DNA from 2 places in the Listeria sp. PSOL-1 genome. Region 2 is predicted to be linked to the other one. Evidence: a T-box and tRNA genes for the amino acid it is inferred to sense, from the RefSeq annotation. Region 2 holds a T-box; the other holds one or more tRNA genes.
What was found. The T-box of region 2 lies ahead of leuS (leucine--tRNA ligase). A T-box ahead of a tRNA ligase gene usually reads a tRNA of that ligase, here a tRNA-Leu.

Region 1 (10,325 bases), 440 kb from region 2:
AAACAAAAGGCTTTTTCTTTGATAAAGTGAGATTAGATGGAACAGTTGATATGCCAAAGCTATTAAAACAATATAGTGGCGATGCAGCGATCCCAAATAATATATTATCACAAGTTAATTATACACTTGTGCTTGACTTACCAATTTCAGGTATTGGAAAGAATAATGCAGATAAGGTTTCAGGTGGAAAATTAACTTGGAAGGTACCATTAACTGAGAAGAAACCACTTTTCTTTGAAATAAATGTTCCTAATGTGAAAAATATTGCTATCGTAGGAGGCATCGTTCTTATTTTAGCAGTTGCTCTTATCATTTGGTTAGTAAGAAGAAAAAGAAAATCATCATTATAAATTAGAAAAACACATTTTCCTTTATTCGTTAAAAGGAAAATGTGTTTTTAATTTAGTAAAAATGCTAATCTACATGTCTATGGTACGCAAGGTTCGATACAGCGAGTAGGGCAATAAAGATAAAAAGGATCATAAAAATTAAAGAATAATTATAAATTTTAGCTGGAATCATTTGCACACTACTCAAAGCAACGATAACTGATAACCCCAGTGCCCCTCCAAATTGGTGAATTGTATTAACCACACCTGATGCTGACCCTGCAATAGAAGGATCGGTATTCGCTAAGCCCATTTCAGTCATTGGACTTAATGAAAGCCCTTGCCCAACTCCCAAAAATATCATCGGGACCGCCATTGATAAGATATAACCCGATTCAATTTTAGCAATAAAAGCGATGATAAAGCCAAGCATTGTTAATATTATCCCAATAAATAACACACGAGTATCACCAAAGCGTTTTTTAAGCATTGTGACTTTTGTCGCTGAAAAAAACTGAACTACAGTCATTGGTAGAAAGGAAATACCAGCTTGTAGCGGACTATAGTGAAAGACATGCTGCATTGCTTGAGGTGCAAGAAACCAATAAGCAAGTATACCACCCATAAAGAAAAAGCGAGCAATATAGGAACTACTGCGTTCGTAATCTAAAAATAATTTAAGCGGCATTATTGGTGCTTTAGCGTAGTGCTGAGTGATAATAAAAGCCCCCAAAAAAATAAGCGCGATGACCAGAAAGGTTAACTGATGGGTTTCACCAACGATGCTGTAGAGTAATGTCGAAAAGCCAATAATAGAAAAGATCGTTCCCCGATAATCTAACTTTTGTTTACTAGTTGAAGGAAGTCTATCGGTCTTAACATATTTGAGGGTAAGAATAAAAAGAATACCTCCAATTGGCAAATTTATAAAAAAAGCATCTCGCCAAGTGAAAAGACTTGCAATCATGCCCCCAAATACTAAACCGAAGCTAGTACCGATACCAATTGTTGCTCCGTAAGCTACGATTGCTCGTGAGCGCATGTCATCACGGTAAGTATCCATTAAAAGTGCTAATGTTGCTGGTGCTAAAATAGAAGACCCTACTCCTTGTAATGCACGAGAAATAACAATCATTGGTGCATTTGTTGATAATCCTACAAATAATGAGCTTACACTAAAGAGGAATAGTCCGATGAGTAACATCCGCTTACGACCAAAGATATCACCAGCCCGACCACTGAACAATAAAAGGCCACCAAAAGTTAGTGAGTAAGCATTACTTACCCAAGATAATGAGTGTTCATTCAGGTTTAGATCTGTCGCGATTTTTACAGTTGCTGTGAATGTGACAGATACATCGAACAAGATCATGAAGTAACTAAAAAGAATAACGGGAAGAATAATACCAAATTTTTGCTGAGTAGATTTTGACATATTTTTTCTCCTGATCAAAATGATTTATTAAAATACTTGGTTATTATAAACCTTTGTCTGCACTCTAAGGCAAGTGTTTTTTATTAAATGATTTGCATTGAAGGGTTATAATGAAACAAAATGAAGAAAGGGCTGATGAGTATTTATGAATATTGATGCTGTAAGTAAGAAATTCGATATAACAAAAGACACCCTTCGTTATTGGGAACGTATCGGTCTATTACCCAAAGTCCAGCGTAATGAAAATGGTTATCGCAACTACTGCGAAAATGATATGAACTGGATTAGTTATATTATCTCCATGCGAAAAACAGGCATGCCCATTGAAACCTGTATTGAATACGTTCGCATGCTGCATAAAAAGGATGTTTCACCCGAAGCGCGACGTAAGCTCCTAATTAATCAGCGTGATGAGTTGGTAGCCCAAATACAAAATATTCAGCTTGTCATCGATTATCTTAATGAAAAAATTGATCATTTTGAAGAACATATTTTACCTAAAGAGGCAGAACAACTTTTTTTAGATAAAAGATGAAATGAAGGAAATGTACTCTAAAATGGCTGTTAAGAGCTATGATAATAAAAAAATGCTAAATATTTGCTTTACAATACGCTTTAAAGGGTATGATAAGGAAGTATTAATTTTTAGGAGGATGAATGATGAATTTAAAAGATACAGTGGAACTTGCAAATGGCGTTCTGATGCCACATATGGGATTTGGTGTATGGCAGGTTAAAGATGGCGAAGAAGCAGTGAATTCAGTAAAATGGGCAATAGAAACAGGATATATCAGCATTGATACAGCCGCCGCTTATAAAAACGAAGATGGTGTCGGCCGTGCTATTAAAGAATCAGGAAAAAAACGTGATGAATTATTTGTGACAACAAAACTTTGGAATGCTGATCAAGGTTATGAATCAACGTTAGCTGCCTTTGACAAAAGCCTTGCCAAATTAGGCCTTGATTATCTTGACTTATACCTCATTCATTGGCCAGGAACTAGACTATTCAAAGAGACATGGCGCGCTTTTGAAAAATTATATAAAGATAAAAAAGTGCGAGCAATCGGTGTATGTAATTTCCATGAACATCATCTAAAAGAATTAATGGAAGACGCTGAGATCCCGCCGATGGTAAATCAAATTGAGCTTCATCCATTACTTACACAAGAGCCTTTACGCAAATTTTGTAAAGAACACAATATTGTAGTTGAAGCCTGGTCTCCACTTGGTAACGGAAAAATCTTAGCAAATGCTGATTTGAAAGCTATTGCTGATAAGCATGGTAAATCAGTAGCCCAAGTTATTTTGCGCTGGGATTTGCAAAATGGGATTGTGACTATCCCGAAATCTGTTCATAAAGAACGGATTATTGAAAATGCCCAAGTCTTTGATTTTGAGCTAAGTAGAGAAGAAGTAGAAGCGATTAATGCTTTGAATAAAAACGAACGTACAGGTCCAGATCCGGAGGAATTTAATTTCTAATAACTGGAAAGAAGCTACTGATTATTTTAGTTTTTGGGGGCTTTTGTCTCGTGAAATATCATTATTTGAAGCAAATAAGATTTTTTGAGCTTAGAGACACCCAAAGTTTTAACCTTGTGCCTTATCTAAGTAATATCAAACTAATATAGCTTGTCAATCAAATTATTCAATGCTACGAAAAACCTTTTAATACAGGAACTATGTCAATAATAATCTTTTGTTCTCTTGTATCTAGCGAGATAATTCTTTTTTATTGTTTAGCACTCTACGCTACAATAGCTTTTGTAAATCAAGAATATTGCATATATATCATGGATTCTTTTAATTTTAAGTTGATTGCCATGAAGTTTTACAATAGTTTTATTTTGTCCTCTTAAACAAGGAGTGATAGCATTTCCAGGGTGTATTTTTAAAATAAGCTGCTATGTGCAGAAAAACAAAAATTAAGAGATGAGTCATTACGATTCATCTCTTTTTTGTTCCTTTCTAGTGTGAGCGTTATGAAAAAAATATTGTTATATATTTTGATTTTGAAAGCGATTTTATGATATAGTGTAATTATTAGAAAATAATAAAAAGGGAGACAAAAATATGAGAAAGAGTTTACTATTTCTTTTGCTTACTCTTACCTCAGTATTACTAGTGGTACCTACACACAGTATTAATGTAGGCGGGGTAGAAAAAAACCGAATTTTCAAGCAATTTATAATCAAGCTGTATCAGAAAATATTATTAATCCTGAAACGAAAACTTTTGCGCGATGGAAGACAGAAAATGAAGAAGAATTCTATCCTAATTTTAAAGAGGCTGTCAAGGAGAATATATTGCCGAAGGATTTGGCAACAAATTATGCTGCTTGGTTGAAAGCGAATCGCTACGGAATCCCTCCAGAGGGGGATACAAAAGTTTTTAATGATGTTACACCACATGCTTCATGGAAAGGCTTTGCTATAAAAGGCTGGCGACATTTTGATTACAAATAATACCAGTTCAAAGGGGATTACAGGCCATGCTGCTATCGCAAATAGTGATAATTACATTTTGGACATGCCAGGTACAGGCCGACGTCCTGCAAAATCTAATAATAGGCAAAGCACAGTAAGTAGTTGGTTGAAGGAATATGACAATAGTGGGAAATATGTAAAAGTTTACAGGCTAAAAGATCAAGACATGGCGAAGAGAGTAGCACGTTATGCTGATCGTAATTATTATTCAACAACTGGAAGTGCAACGAAAAATATACAACTTGACTATGGTATAGATTACCATCTCTATCAAAAAAGCCCTAGTTATTGTTCCAAGTTAGTTTATCAAGCTTATTATTTTGGTTCAGGAGCTGCTAAGGTAGTATATCCTAAGAATGGATTTGTAGCTCCTTATTTTTTAATAGGAACATTTACAGCTAATTATAAACCCCAGCTTAAAAAGACTTTTTAGAAAGTAGGAATTATATTTATGAAAAAAATATTTTTATGGGCAGGAGTTCCTGTAGGTATCATTATTTTGATTGGTATGATTTTCTATATTTATCAGGTACCTGTACAAAAGTACTTTGGAAAAAAAGCGATAGAAAAATATATTACGGCTCAGCAAATCAATAGAAAAGATATGCAATTACTTGATTCAGGAGCTAGCCTGATGAAAGGGGGCTATAGAGCAACCTATAAAATTAAAACAGATCCAGAGAAAGAGTACTCTTATTATTATCGTTCTTGGGCTAAAAGTGACCCTTACCATATATCTCTTAATGTTTATAAGAATGGGACCGCTCTTAATTCAAGTGATCCGTCTATTAAACATCCTCCGCTTTCTGATGATTTTAAAGAAAAATAGAAAATAGAGCTATGTAGTTTTGAGTGTTTCCAGAAAAAAAACACGTCTGTTTATAAAGCACTGATGCTTACACTAGCACTTGTTACGCTTATTGTGTTAGTCCTAGACTTTCATAAATAAAAAAAGTAATCATCTAACCACTTTGAACCACTCCCTGTTAAGCAGGTAGTAGTTTTTGTTCATTTTATAGTTTAAAAGCTTATCTCGAGGCTGTTTTTAGTTCAATTTTGTAGAGCAGAAATGGGACAGAACTTAACAACTTTCATTTACTTTGTTGATATCTGAAATTAGTTGGAAAAGGGCGTATTTAAACTGCATCCTTTTTTGTGGTGTAAGATCATGTTAAAGTTTTATCAGGCCCATCCCAGGCCCCAAACAACAAAAAACGAGTTTCAGGAAAAATAAATTAATCCTGAAACTCATTGCTAATGTAAGATGCGGCCGAGAGGACTTGAACCTCCACGAGCTAATGCCCACTAGGCCCTCAACCTAGCGCGTCTGCCGATTCCGCCACGACCGCTTAATATCAATGTTTTTCACCCACACAACCTAATGAGACGCGCAAGGTTATTATATCTATATACATGCTAAGTTAGTATATCCTAGCGCAACTAAATTTGTCAAGTTGGCATTCTATCTAAGCTATCATGCCTTTTATTAGCTATTATTACCACTCAATTGATTTATATCATTACTATTAAATAAAAAAATAGAAGAGATTGAATCTTATAAATGTGGCGTGCTAAGAAAAAAGCAAGTTATCAGAAGCAACCTAATTTTATTAAAAATATCCAGGCAAATTACTAGAGTATTTTGCCTATAAAATCATTTATATTAAAATTGTTTCTACCAATAAATCATTTGTTTTGTCTAATTTAGAGAATGAATGAGGGATAGGATGCGTCACTAAGATGATATATTTTTGCTTATATGAAGCCTCTTCATATTTTTTGAAGAAGATTTGCTCTGGATTATGAGGTAATAAAGTATTAGGAAATTGCATATCAAAACTATTCGATAGATATTCTTGAATATTTGTGGCTAAAATATTTTTATTTAGATGCAACTCTTCTAAAATATTTCGAGTATAGTCAGATGTGTCTACGATCTTCCCAATAGTTGGATCAGAAATAATTAATGCTTTTTTTAAATAGCGTTCCCACACAGTAGAAGCAATGGGTATATCTAGTTCAGTGTGTAAAATTAAAAGGTAATCTAGATTAATATTATAACTAATGATACGGTCAGCTTGAATCATATTATCATCTCTCTTTTGTTTATATTTAATCTAAATCTATCATAATATTATGTGAAAAGTAAAACAAAGAGAAACCCTTTCATTTAAATAATATCTCTCATTCTATTGACCATCAACCGCTATACAACCTAACAAACTTGCTTGCTTAAAAAATATTTTCGTTGTATAGTAAAAATGAAAGAGCGATGGAGTTCGCTAAAACCGCAATATGCTGATGACTCCTGTTTAAGTAAGCTTAGTTCAACCCTAGGCTTGTTTAAGCAGGATTTTTAATTGCTTAGAGGAGGATTAGAAAATGTATTACGTATATATTGCTATTTTCAGTGCACTAGGTGGCATGAGCCGCTATGGAATTAGCTTACTTATCAATGCTAATAACTTTCCCATTGCAACACTTGTCGTTAATCTCTTGGGATCATTTTTGTTAGCAATCATTATGCAATATTTTGCGGAAAATGTGGATGTTCCACCGCAATTAATTGCTGGTTTAGGGACAGGTTTTGTCGGTTCTTTTACTACATTTTCAAGCTTTAGTGTTGAAAATATTCATTTGTTAATGAACGGGCAATATTTTCTTGCGATTAGTTATATTGTGGTTAGTTTATGTGGGGGTTTGCTGTTTGCAGGTGTAGGTTATAAAGTAAGCTGGATTTTAGTAAAGCGAAGGGGGCTTTGAATATGATTATTCAGTTACTGATTGTCGGAATTGGTGCTGCGGTTGGGGGTATGATAAGATACGGTTTTTCTAATTGGTTAAAAAATAAGTGGCACACACAGTTCCCCTGGGCGACTTTCATTATTAACCTTAGTGGCTCCTTTTTGCTTGGTCTGCTTATTTCTTCAAATCTTTCACCAGCATGGCAATTGCTGTTTGGAACAGGATTACTAGGAGGATATACCACATTTTCTACTTTTAAAATTGAAAATATTGAATTACTCTTAAAAAAAGAATATCAAATCTTTTTTTCTTATACAGGTTTATCTTATTTATTCGGTTTACTTTTTGCTGCATTTGGTGTGATCGTTGGCAATAACTTATAAGAAAAGCTTAAGAAGTCAAATAAACTATTGTAGCTAAGTTTTTGGCATGATATGCTAGAAAAAAAGATTTTTGAAAGGTAATCTGTATGAAAAAAATTATTTTCCTTTCTATCATTGCTTTATTTGTTTTTTTAGCCGTTGGTTGCGGTAAACAAGGTGTTCCTGCAGTGGTAGTAAATGGTACAATTAGTGATGCAAGTTCAGCTGTTCAAAATAAGACTTTAATGGTAAATGGCACGTTGAGTTGGCAAGGTGAGGCAGAAAAAAATTCACGAGACTTAACTGTTCTGCTAAATGATTCAACAAAAATTACAGATGCTTCTGGTAAAACGACAAAAATCGCTTCATTACGAAAAGGAGACCGTTTTTCTGCCGTTTTTCCTGAAGGGACAAAAATCGTTTCTCCATCACCAGGTAAAGTTTCAAACCCAGCAACTTCTATTAAGCTAACAAAATAGCTCGGCGACAAGCACGCGCGATTGAAGAGGTTTGCCAGACTTCTTCTTCTGATGAACTCTTTAATGCAAGCGTTTTCTATTAGTTTGTCGTGTTCGAACTATAGAACTTATACTATCTTTTTTGAATCATATTTTCTTAAAAAATAGAGCTGAGGCACATGATGCCTTAGACTCTTTTTTTGTATGCGCAGGGTAGATTTAAATGTTATTTAAAGCATTTTGTTTTTGGCATTATCAGTAGCTATTCTTAATTTCTACTACGATAGTTAGAAATAATTTATTCAATTTAATAAAAAAGTAAGTTTAAAAGTTTAAATAAATGGATATCTACATATAGAAAAGATAATAAGAAAGGGGGGGTGCGAAGATGTTGCATTTGTTATGGGTACTCATTGTTGGTGCTGTTATTGGGATTATTGCTGGTGCGCTTACCAGTAGGAAACTCCCCGCTGGTTGGATTGGTAACATTATTGCTGGTCTAGTTGGCTCTTGGTTAGGGGAAAAACTTCTTGGTAGCTGGGGTCCACATATTGCAGGAATGGCTATTCTTCCTTCCATCATTGGTGCAGTCATTTTAGTAGCAATTATTTCATTTTTTATCGGGATGAGCAAAAAATAACAAACAAAGAAGGTGCTGTTTTATGAATGGGTTTGTTAGACTGATTTTTCTTCTGATTGGATTAGTAGGGATGATTGGTAGTGCAATATTTGCTGCTTTAGTTTATCCGCTTGCTGGTTTTTCAGATCAAATACAAACTTACAGTAGTTCCAATTGGTTTATGAATGTCATGATTGTTGTTGCTGTTTTAATCTTTTTTGTGTTCTTCCTGTTGTTTTTTGCAGCGATTGCAACAAAACAAAAAGTGCGTGCACTCCATATTTTAACACCAGCAGGAGATATTCAGTTAACACAGACAATGATTAATAGCACAATTTTACATGCCATACATGAGATGAATATTTTAAAGCAGCCAGAAGTTTACACAAAATTAAATAGCAAGAAACAATCAGTTCAAGCCACCATTTCTGGAGGGACAATTCCTCTTTCTCACCTGCCTGAAGCTGGAAAAAATTTGCAAGCCAATGTAGAAGAAAGACTCAAGGAATTGCTTCAAATTGAACATGTTTCTGTTGATATCCGTATGGAAGAAAGAATTCCGGAAAAACGCAAGAAGAATGAAGCACGTGTTGTCTAAGGAGGAATCAGAATGGATCTGCTTGAATTTTTAAAGCCATACAGAGGAAGAATTTTCTGGACGCTCTTAGGTTTCATTATAGCAGTGCTCTGGATTACCATCGGATTTGGCTATACATTACTTATTTTGCTGTTAATAGCGATTGGTTTTGTTATTGGGAAATGGCGCGACGGGGCGTTAGATCTACAAAAATGGTTTCAATTTATTTCTAAATAAAACGAAAAGAAAGGTGATTAGACATGGTTGAAGAAAGCAGACAAAATGGAGAACAAGAAACTCATAAAAATTCACTAACATTTGATGATCAAGTTATCAAAAAAATCACAGGAATTGCGGCAAAAGAAGTGGATGGTGTTGTTGACCTTCAAGGTGGAATGATTAGTGGCATAACTGAACGCTTCACAAGCAATGGAGACATCACAAAAGGAATTGATGTTGAAGTGGGTGAAAAGCAAGCAGCGATAGATCTTACTGCTGTTGTTGAATATGGTAGAAGTATTCCTGGAATCTTTAACGAAATTGTCAAGAAAATTACCGAAGCAGTAGGTAGAATGACTGGACTAAAGGTTGTTGAAATTAACCTTAACGTTACAGATGTAAAAACAAGACGTGAACTTGAAGAAGATAATAAAAAAGCTAAAGATACAAATGATAATCGTTCAAACTAATTAAAAATCTAATGAATGAAGGAGAATGAGAAAAATGACTGAAGATAATGGTATGAAAGATAAAGCAAAAGGCGAAGTAAAAGATCGTGTAGGAGGAGCTACTGGCGATAAAAAACAACAAGCAGAAGGTGTAAAAGATAAAACTACTGGCAAATTTAAAGAAGTAACAAATAATGCAAAGGAAAAAGCAGAGGACTTTGCGAATAAAGCAAAAGACAAGTTCAAAAAAGACAAATAAAGTGCAACAAAAAATTAAACAGCTCCCTTTATAGTAACTACTATAAAGGGAGTTTTTATGATTCATAAGCTAAATATCAATTTTTTATATTTTGAAATTTATACGATAAACAAAAACTATGACTTCTTTTTAAAAGCATGCTATGCTTAAAACAAAAAGACGATTGAGTCAGTAGAAAAGGTGAGTGTTATCATGCGTGTTTTTGCAGGAATTATATCGATTCAAGCATCTATTTTAGGGTTTATTTCTTTTATATCTGCTATTAAGCCAAGCGGGACCCATCTCCTTATCGTTCCAGAAAGCTTGGCAAAGAATGCGAGTCTAGGCTTGTCGATTATGATGCTTATTGCAGGGGTTTTGATTATTTGTTCTAAACGAGACGAT
Region 2 (10,325 bases):
CATTTTATTACGAATCTCGTTAAATTGTGTTTTAAGATCAACTTTTCTACTGCCGGCAAAATCACCGGATCCAGCTGCACTACAAAACGTACAGCCACCTTTTGCTACAGTGCCGTCACGATTAGGACAGTCAAAGCCACCATCAAGTGCAATCTTAAATGTTTTTTCACCAAAATGATTTCGTAAACAATAATTCCATGTATGATAACGTTTATTATCATTGCTATAAGGGAAAGGGTTAATTTTTTTCAATTGATTTATGCTCCTTTATATTTCTTAATTTAGTGTATCATATTTTGTGTTTGTTATTGACGAAAAAATAAAAAGCTGTTATGATAATTAAAATGCTTTAGTTTGGTAATGTGATAATAAGATAAAGGGAGATGCAGATATGACAACAAACAAGAAAAAAATGGGTTATTTTGTTTTAACAAGCTTGGTTATTGGTAATATGATCGGTTCTGGTATATTTATGCTACCTAGACAGATGGCAGAAGTAGCCAGTCCACTTGCGATTTTATTAGCTTGGTCGTTAACAGGTGCAGGAGTTTTAATGATTGCGCTTGTTTTTGGCAATTTAGCTGTAAAAAAACCAGAATTAACAATTGGTGCACAAAGTCATGCTTACGCTTTATTTGCAAACCCTAAAGCTAAAAAGATGGCAGGGTTCATTGCTGTTTGGAGTTATTGGGTAGCTAATTGGGCTGGGAATGTTTCCATTATCACTTCTTTCACCGGTTATTTATCTGTTTTCTTTCCAGTCTTAAACAGTAAAGCAGTTTGGTTTACTGTTGGTAGTTATTCATTTCAAGAAGGTAGGGTTTTAACATTCCTCATTTGCTCACTTTTACTATGGGGCGTAGCTTTTATTATTTCAAAAGGAGTTAGTGGTGCAGGAAAAATTAACTTGTTAGCCACCTCTGCTAAAGTAATAGGTTTCTTTTTATTCATTATTATTGCTGTGTTTGCTTTTGAGTCTGCAAGAATGGGCGCTTGGTATCACCCTGTTATCGATACAAGTGGAGTAGAAAATGGACTACTCGCGCAAGTTAATCGAGCTTCAATTGTAACACTTTGGGCTTTTATTGGAATTGAGTCTGCGATGATGTTTGCTGGGAGAGCGAAGTCAGGTAGGGTCATTCAAGCAGCTACGATTTCTGGCTTAGTCATTGCTGTATTGCTTTATATTACAATTTCTGTATTAACGCTAGGCTTGATTCCTAAAAATGAATTATTAAATAGCGCGAGTCCACTTGCTGATGCGTTAAACACTGTAACAGGAAGCGGCGGCAGTGCTGTTATGGCTTTACTTGCCCTTGTTTGCTTGTTTGGTTCTGCTATTGGCTGGGTGATGATGAGTTCAGAAGCACCGTATCAAGCAGCAAAAAATGGCCTTTTCTTACCATTTCTGAAAAAAGTAAATAAAAACGGAACGCCAGTCCGAACGCTCATTCTGACTTGTTTTGCAGCGCAGCTTTTCATTTTTTCAACGCTTTCAGGAGATATTGCCTTTGCTTATGACTTTGTAGTTAAAGTATCAACACTTGCCTTTTTAGTCCAGTATTTTATTTCCCCACTTTATCAGTTAAAATTGGTATTGACTGGTGAAACGTATGAGAAAAACAAGAAGATGAAACGCTATTTTGATTTTATTATTGCAGCGTTAGCACTTATTTATGCGGCCTGGATTATTAAGAGCGGTACAGCAGATTTGAAGGTTTTCTTATTAAGCCTCTGCTTGTTTTTAGCTGGGTTTCTCTTATATCCTCTAATGAAACTAAAAAAAGAATAGCATCTTGCCAAAAGCTAGAAAATCAGCTACAATAGAGCTAATATACTAGGTGGCTGTGAAAAGAAGTAGTAATCTTGTCGTTCTGGAGTAAATAGAGAGTCGGCGGTTGGTGTAAGCCGAACGAAGAACATGATGAACTTGTCTTGGAGTCAGGATTCTGATCCCGTTTTCCGCGTTAAGGAACAAAGTTGAGTGGAATAAAACACTAATTTGGGTGGTACCGCGGGAAAATCTCTCGTCCCATAGCAGAAGCTGTGAGACGAGAGATTTTTTTATAGCCAAAAATTCAAAAAAGGAAGGTAAAAAAATGACATTCAATCACAAAACAATCGAACCAAAGTGGCAAAAATATTGGGATAATCATAAAACGTTCCGTACGACAGAAGATAAAAATAAAGAAAATTTTTATGCGCTGGATATGTTTCCTTATCCATCAGGTGCAGGGCTTCATGTTGGGCATCCTGAAGGTTATACTGCTACTGATATTTTATCGCGGATGAAACGAGCACAAGGATATAACGTACTTCATCCAATGGGCTGGGATGCTTTTGGTCTTCCAGCAGAACAGTATGCCATTGATACAGGGAATGATCCAGCAGAATTTACCGCTCACAATATTGAAAATTTCACGCGTCAAATTAAATCACTAGGTTTTTCATATGATTGGGACCGAGAAGTCAATACAACAGATCCGAATTATTATAAATGGACACAGTGGATTTTTGAAAAATTATACGAAAAAGGGCTAGCATATGAAGCAGAAGTGGCAGTGAATTGGTGTCCTGCACTTGGAACAGTATTAGCTAATGAAGAAGTGATTGATGGTAAAAGTGAGCGAGGAGGCTTCCCAGTTTACCGCAAACCGATGCGTCAATGGATGCTGAAAATTACGGCTTATGCTGACCGCTTGCTTAGTGACCTTGACTTTGTCGATTGGCCAGAAAATATTAAAGATATGCAGCGCAATTGGATTGGAAAGTCAGAAGGTGCAGAAATTACTTTTCAAGTAGCAGATACTGACCATGCTTTTCCTGTTTTTACTACTCGTTCTGACACATTATTTGGTTCGACCTATACTGTACTTGCACCTGAACATGAATTGATTGACTCTATCACAACTGCAAGTCAAAAGGAAGCTGTCGAGCAGTATCAAAAACAAGTGGAACTAAAAAGCGATCTTGAGCGTACAGACCTTTCTAAAGATAAGACAGGGGTTTTCACTGGAGCTTATGCAATGAATCCAGCAAATGGCAAAAAAATCCCAATTTGGGTGGCCGATTATGTACTGATTCAATACGGTACAGGAGCAGTTATGGCTGTCCCAGGTCATGATGCACGCGATCATGAGTTTGCCAAAAAATATGACTTAGAGATTGTTGAAGTTGTTGAGGGCGGGAATGTCACAGCAGAAGCATATGGTGGAGACGGTAAACACGTAAATTCAGAATTTCTAGATGGGTTAAATCAAGAAGCAGCGATAACAAAAATGTGCGACTGGCTTGAAGAAAGAGGGGACGGCAAACGAAAAATCACTTATCGCTTGCGTGATTGGCTCTTTAGTCGTCAACGTTATTGGGGCGAGCCTATTCCTGTTATTCATTGGGAAGACGGAGAGACAACGCTTGTACCTGAGGCAGAATTACCACTTCTTCTTCCTAAAACGACAGAAATTAAGCCTTCTGGGACAGGCGAATCACCACTTGCTAATTTGACAGAATGGGTAAACGTAGTAGATGAAAATGGCCGGAAAGGGAGACGCGAGACCAATACAATGCCACAGTGGGCTGGATCCAGCTGGTATTTCTTACGTTACATTGATCCAGATAATCAAGAAGCCATTGCAGCACCTGAAAAACTAGCAGAGTGGCTTCCCGTCGATGTTTATATTGGCGGTGCAGAACATGCAGTGCTACATTTACTTTATGCTCGTTTTTGGCACAAATTTTTATATGACATTGGTATTGTACCAACAAAAGAACCTTTCCAAAAACTATTTAACCAGGGGATGATTCTTGGTGAAAATAATGAAAAAATGTCTAAATCACGCGGGAATGTTGTGAACCCTGATGAAGTTGTAGAAAAATACGGAGCAGATACACTTCGCCTTTATGAAATGTTTATGGGTCCGCTTGAAGCCTCGATTGCTTGGAATGATAAGGGACTTGAAGGCGCGCGTAAATTTCTTGATAGAGTATGGCGTTTATTGATTAATGAAGCCGGAGAACTTACCGACAAAGTAACGGTTGAAAATGATCCTATGCTAGAAAAAGCCTATCATCAAATGGTCAAAGATGTAACCAATCATTATGAAAGTTTACGATTCAATACAGGCATTTCAGCACTGATGATTTTTATCAATGAGGCGTATAAAGCAAGAACGCTACCAGTAGAGTATGCAGAAGGTTTTATTCAGTTGCTTGCACCTATTGCTCCTCATGTTGCTGAAGAGCTATGGGAAAAACTTGGTCATAAAGAAACAATAACTTACGCAAACTGGCCGAAGTATGATGAAGCTAAGCTCGTCGAATCAGAAGTAGAAATCGTTTTACAAGTAGCCGGGAAAGTAAAAAGCAAAATAATAGTGCCTAAAACAACAACAAAAGAAGAGCTAGAGCGCTTAGCACAAGCTGATGAAAAAATCAAAGCAGCCATCGAAGGAAAAACCATTCGAAAAATCATTGTTGTTCCAGAAAAACTGGTAAATATTGTAGCAAATTAATAGGCAGGAAGAGCGCTTTAGTTTCTTCCAATAATATTGACGCACACAGTGATTTATGGTATAGTTAAAAACGATGTTAAATCACACATGTAGCGACAAATAAGAGGGTGCTTGGCAACAAGTCTTTTATTTGAAGGACCTACATGGAGGGCGGATTTTCCGCAAATTAAACCAAACAGGAGGGAATAACTATGGCTGTTATTTCAATGAAACAATTGTTAGAAGCAGGCGTGCATTTTGGTCACCAAACACGTCGCTGGAACCCTAAAATGAAGAAATATATCTTCACAGAAAGAAACGGCATCTATATTATCGACTTACAAAAAACAGTAAAAAAAGTTGATGAAGCGTTTAACTTCATGCGTGAAGTTGCTGCTGATGGCGGAACAATTCTTTTTGTAGGTACAAAAAAACAAGCACAAGATTCTGTAAAAGAAGAAGCAGAACGTTCTGGCCAATATTATGTTAATCATCGTTGGTTAGGTGGTATGCTTACAAATTTTGATACGATTCAAAAACGTGTAAAATACCTTAAACAAATCGAAAAAATGGAAGAAGATGGCACATTTGATGTCCTTCCTAAAAAAGAAGTCGTTCTTCTTAAAAAAGAAAAAGAAAAATTAGAGCGTTTCTTAGGCGGAATTAAAACGATGAAAGCACTTCCTAAAGCGTTGTTCGTCGTTGATCCACGTAAAGAACGCATTGCCGTAGCTGAAGCACGTAAATTAAATATCCCAATCATCGGTATTGTAGATACAAACTGTGATCCAGATGAAATCGACTATGTTATTCCTGCCAATGATGACGCAATCCGCGCAGTAAAACTTCTTACTGCTAGAATGGCAGATGCGATCATTGAAGTGAATCAAGGCGAGGAAAATGTAGAAGCCCCAGTTGCTGAAACAAAAGAAGAAACAACAAACGAAGAAACAACTGAAGCTTAAGTTTTAAAACTTACAAGGTGATAAGGAAAAAACTTATCACCTTTTTTTAAAGATCAATATTGGAGGGAAATAAAATGGCAAATATTACTGCTCAAATGGTAAAAGAATTACGTGAAAAAACAGGTGCAGGTATGATGGACTGCAAACGTGCCCTTGTTGAAACTGAAGGCGTTATGGATAAAGCAATTGACTATCTTCGTGAAAAAGGGATTGCAAAAGCGGCTAAAAAAGCGGACCGAGTTGCTTCTGAAGGTATGACTCATGTTGCTAGTAATGATAAACATGCAGTTGTTTTAGAAGTCAATGCAGAAACAGATTTCGTTGCTAAAAATGATGACTTCCAAAAGCTTGTTAACAAAATAGCTAACCATTTATTAAGAACACGACCAAATAATCTTGAAGAAGCCCTTAATTCAGATATTGAAAAAGGTGTGACTGCCCAAGAATACATTACAGAAGCCATTACTAAGATTGGTGAAAACATTTCACTACGTCGTTTTGATATTAAAGAGAAAAGCGAAGATAGTGCATCTGGTGAATATATCCATATGAACGGTCGTATTGGCGTATTGGTTATTCTTAAAGGTACAAACGATACGGCTGTAGCAAAAGATGTTGCTATGCACGTTGCAGCGATTAACCCACAATACATTTCACGTGAAGATGTAGATGCTGAAGAGCTAGCGCATGAAAAAGAAGTATTAACACAACAAGCACTTAACGAAGGAAAACCAGCAAATATTGTTGAAAAAATGATTGAAGGCCGTCTAAGCAAATGGTTAAGCGAAATTTCTTTATTAGACCAACCATTCGTTAAAAATCCTGATATTACAGTTGGACAATATGTAAAAGAACATCACGCAACGATTGCTTCATTTGTTCGTTTTGAAGTTGGTGAAGGTTTAGAGAAAAAAGAAGATAACTTTGTTGAAGAAGTTATGAGCCAAGTGAAAAAAGACTAAGATATAATCTTAAAAAACCCCGTTATCATTAAGATAATGGGGTTTTTTCGTACATGGAAGTAGGAAAGCTCTTAAGAAGTAGAGAAATCAAACTAGTTTTTGTTTTTTAGACTTCAGAAAAAACAAAAGAAATCTATATTTTGTCTAATTTTAACAAAATATAGATTTTGGGTACAAAAACATTAAGAAATGAATTTTGTGCCTCTAAATTTTTATCTTGAGTAAAAGAAACACACTTCTTTCACTTATTTAATATGTCTATGTGGGTCTGTATAAACAAATAACCCAATAAAAAGGCAAATTACACACGAAATTGGTCGAAAGAAAATGCCAGAGAAACTCGGGGAAAGAATTAAGCCCATAATGAGCCCAACTGTCCAACACACTAATGCAAGAAATAAATAAAGGTCACTTTTTTTCGAGAAGACCATGGCAAGTCCTGCAAAAATGAGTAAAATAGCGGTTATTAAACTTGCCTTCATGGAGAGAGAGTCTGGGACTGAGAATAAATTATAGTTTTCCGTAAGCGGAATCGACAAGCTGGCTAACAAAGATATAATACCTGCCTGTAATGATAAGATCGTACAAAAAACACGCATAAACTGTAAAACTCCTTTATTTCGTTGCTAACTATATTATAAAAGATGTACACTATTAATCCTATATCTTTTTTGAAAAAAAGATAGTTTTTTAGAGCAATGTTCACAATTTCTTCACATATACAATATTTTTAGTAATAATTACTCAATAAAATGAATGTATTCTTTTAGGTTTATTTAGTATATTACTCCATTTCCGTTTATCAATCGGGTTAAACGTCATTATCGTTTTTCGCCTTTGCATCGCTAATCTTATCACGTTTAATTTTTTTAGTAAGATGTTAAAATAAAATGTAAAGTGATATATATGCATATTTTCTGTAAAAAAATCAATTTTAAATAAGCGCGTAAGTGAAAGGGAACGATAAAATTAAATTGTTTCTATTCGATTTACAAATCTTCCTTTAGCTAGTGCCATTTTATCCAAATGGTAAACGAGGGATAGCTTGTTTGTAAATTTTAGCTGTTTTTTAGATAAAATTACTTTTTTAATTGCTTATTTTCTAGTAGAATAAAAGACGGTGGATAAAAGCAGAACCTTTTATCTTGAAATAGAATAGTTATTGGAGGTTAATATGGATACCCCAGAATATAAACGTGTTGTTTTAAAATTAAGTGGTGAAGCGCTAGCTGGAACAGATGGCTTTGGTATTAATCCAAGTGTTGTCAATTCTATCTCTAGGCAAATAAAAGAAATTGTTGAACTTGGTATTGAAGTGGCTGTTGTTGTTGGCGGCGGTAATATTTGGCGTGGTAAACTAGGTAGTGAGATGGGGATGGACCGAGCTGCTGCTGATTATATGGGTATGCTTGCAACGGTATTGAATTCACTTGCGCTTCAAGATTCTTTAGACAATATCGGTGTAGCAACGCGTGTGCAAACATCCATCGATATGCGCCAAATCGCTGAGCCATATATTCGCAGAAAAGCTATTCGGCATTTAGAAAAAGGACGTGTTGTTATCTTTGCAGCAGGAACCGGAAATCCTTATTTCTCAACGGATACAACAGCTGCACTTCGAGCTGCTGAAATTGAAGCAGAAGTTATTTTAATGGCAAAAAATAATGTGGATGGCATTTATAATGCAGATCCGAAAATTGATGCGAACGCTACAAAATATGAAGAACTATCTTATTTAGATGTGATTAAAGAAGGATTGAAAGTAATGGATTCAACAGCATCTTCTTTAAGTATGGATAATGATATTCCATTGATTGTTTTTAGCTTTGAAGAAGATAATAATAATATTAAACGAGTTATTCTCGGTGAAAAAATCGGAACAACTGTTAGGGGGAAAGAATAATGAGTAAAGAAATTTTAACAGTATCAAAAGAAAAAATGGAAAAAGCAGAGCAGGTTTTATCACGTGATCTTGGAAGTATTCGAGCTGGGCGAGCAAATGCGTCTATCCTTGATCGTGTATCTGTAGATTATTACGGAGCGGCTACACCTGTTAATCAACTTGCATCAATTACAATTCCTGAAGCTCGTCTTTTAATGGTTACACCTTTTGATAAAACGATTCTTGGTGAGATCGAAAAAGCCATTCAGAAATCAGATTTGGGCTTAATGCCAAATAATGATGGTTCGGTTATTCGATTAACCATTCCACAACTAACGGAAGAGCGCCGGAAAGAACTTGTTAAAGAAGTGAAAAAAATCGCTGAAGAAGCAAAAGTTGCTGTACGTAACGTTCGCCGGGATGCAAATGATGAACTTAAAAAATTAGAAAAAGCAAGCGAGATTACAGAAGATGATTTACGCTCGTATAGTGATGATGTTCAGAATTTGACAGATACTAGCATTAAAAACATTGAGGAAATTGCAAAGAATAAAGAAGTGGAAATTATGGAAGTCTAATTTTTGAATCACAATAAAAAGCATTCCTTTTGCTGATAGTAGGGAATGCTTTTTATTTCTCTCATTAAAATTTTATCTTCCACACGAAACTTTTAGTACATTAATCACGTTTTTTTTGTTATTATAAGTTTAGGCATGCACTTTAAAAGTTGTATTTCTACTGGAGGATTTATCATGTTTAAAAAATTATTCAAACAAGATGAAAATATTATAAATAGCGGTCTATCAAATGAGCTACCTCTGCCTAAACATATAGCCATCATTATGGACGGTAATGGAAGGTGGGCGAAAAAACGCTTTTTACCTCGTGTTGCTGGTCATCGTGCGGGAATGGACGTTGTTAAGAAAATGACGCGTTATGCTAATTCGCTTGGAATCAAGGTATTAACTCTTTACGCTTTTTCTACTGAAAACTGGAAGCGACCAAATGATGAGGTTGATTTCTTAATGAAGCTTCCAGTTGAGTTTTTTGATACCTTTATTCCTGAATTAGTAGAAGAAAATGTTCGTGTTAATGTGATGGGATATCGCGATAGTTTGCCTAAACATACGCTTGATTCTGTTGAGCGTGCAATAGAACAAACGAAACATTGCACAGGTCTTGTGCTTAACTTTGCACTAAATTATGGTGGTCGTGCTGAAATTTTGACGGCCATGAAAGAAGCGACGGCTGAATTTATTAAAGACGGTAAAGAGATAGATAAGTTAACGGAAGACGATATTGAAAAGCATCTGATGAGTTATGGCTTAGGTGATCCTGATTTATTAATTAGGACAAGTGGTGAGATTCGTCTTAGTAATTTTATGCTTTGGCAGTTAGCTTATAGTGAATTTTATTTTATAGACGTTCATTGGCCGGATTTTTCAGAAGAGAATTTACTTGAGGCTTTGTTGGAATATCAGAATCGCTCAAGGCGGTTTGGTGGTTTATAGGGAGGAAAAAAATTGAAAACGAGAACGATTACGGCGATTGTTGCGCTAATTATTTTCTTGCCATTTGTTGTCGTTGGTGGCTTGCCGTTTGAATTAATGAGCATTTTACTAGCAACCATTGCAATTTATGAAATTTTAATCATAACAAAACAGAACGTGTTTTCTGTAAACGGTATTGTAACTGTGCTTTTTACTTGGGTCATCACCGTGCCAGATGAATATTTAAGCTTTTTAACAAAAATTGGGATTCAGAAAATGGAGTTAATTTTTATTGCCATAGCCATTTTACTTTCTTTTACAGTGTTTTCGCGCAATCAGTTTCATTTTGATCAAGTTGGAGTGGATGTTTTAGCTTCATTTTACGTGGGCTTTGGCTTTCATTTTTTAGCAGATGTTCGTTCAGCTGGTGTGATGTTTGTCATTTTTGCGCTTTTAATTGTCTGGACAACGGACACGGGAGCTTACCTTATTGGCAGAGCATTTGGTAAGCACAAGCTTGCACCACATGTCAGTCC

Region 1: it encodes a tRNA-Leu, which carries the amino acid that the T-box ahead of leuS (leucine--tRNA ligase) is inferred to sense. The anticodon was not compared.

Annotation. Positions count from the first base shown of each region.
Region 1 covers NZ_LR760298.1:165,760-176,084, forward strand. The annotation lists gene G6Q10_RS00775 (protein with hydrophobic anchor) at 1-350, shown strand, start outside; gene G6Q10_RS00780 (MFS transporter) at 415-1,764, opposite strand; gene G6Q10_RS00785 (MerR family transcriptional regulator) at 1,910-2,299, shown strand; gene G6Q10_RS00790 (aldo/keto reductase) at 2,425-3,249, shown strand; gene G6Q10_RS00795 (hypothetical protein) at 4,074-4,232, shown strand; gene G6Q10_RS00800 (YiiX/YebB-like N1pC/P60 family cysteine hydrolase) at 4,219-4,686, shown strand; gene G6Q10_RS00805 (DUF3139 domain-containing protein) at 4,705-5,082, shown strand; tRNA gene G6Q10_RS00810 (tRNA-Leu) at 5,519-5,602, opposite strand; gene G6Q10_RS00815 (hypothetical protein) at 5,912-6,340, opposite strand; fluoride riboswitch at 6,513-6,571, shown strand; gene crcB (fluoride efflux transporter CrcB) at 6,636-7,016, shown strand; gene crcB (fluoride efflux transporter CrcB) at 7,019-7,381, shown strand; gene G6Q10_RS00830 (hypothetical protein) at 7,468-7,839, shown strand; gene G6Q10_RS00835 (GlsB/YeaQ/YmgE family stress response membrane protein) at 8,207-8,458, shown strand; gene amaP (alkaline shock response membrane anchor protein AmaP) at 8,481-9,035, shown strand; gene G6Q10_RS00845 (DUF2273 domain-containing protein) at 9,048-9,251, shown strand; gene G6Q10_RS00850 (Asp23/Gls24 family envelope stress response protein) at 9,275-9,703, shown strand; gene G6Q10_RS00855 (CsbD family protein) at 9,738-9,941, shown strand; gene G6Q10_RS00860 (hypothetical protein) at 10,134-10,325, shown strand, end outside.
Region 2 covers NZ_LR760298.1:601,834-612,158, forward strand. The annotation lists gene G6Q10_RS03020 (tRNA modification radical SAM protein MnmL/YtqA) at 1-252, opposite strand, end outside; gene G6Q10_RS03025 (amino acid permease) at 392-1,792, shown strand; T-box leader at 1,839-2,038, shown strand; gene leuS (leucine--tRNA ligase) at 2,100-4,511, shown strand; gene rpsB (30S ribosomal protein S2) at 4,703-5,455, shown strand; gene tsf (translation elongation factor Ts) at 5,530-6,417, shown strand; gene pyrH (UMP kinase) at 7,592-8,320, shown strand; gene frr (ribosome recycling factor) at 8,320-8,877, shown strand; gene G6Q10_RS03055 (undecaprenyl pyrophosphate synthase) at 9,052-9,810, shown strand; gene G6Q10_RS03060 (phosphatidate cytidylyltransferase) at 9,823-10,325, shown strand, end outside.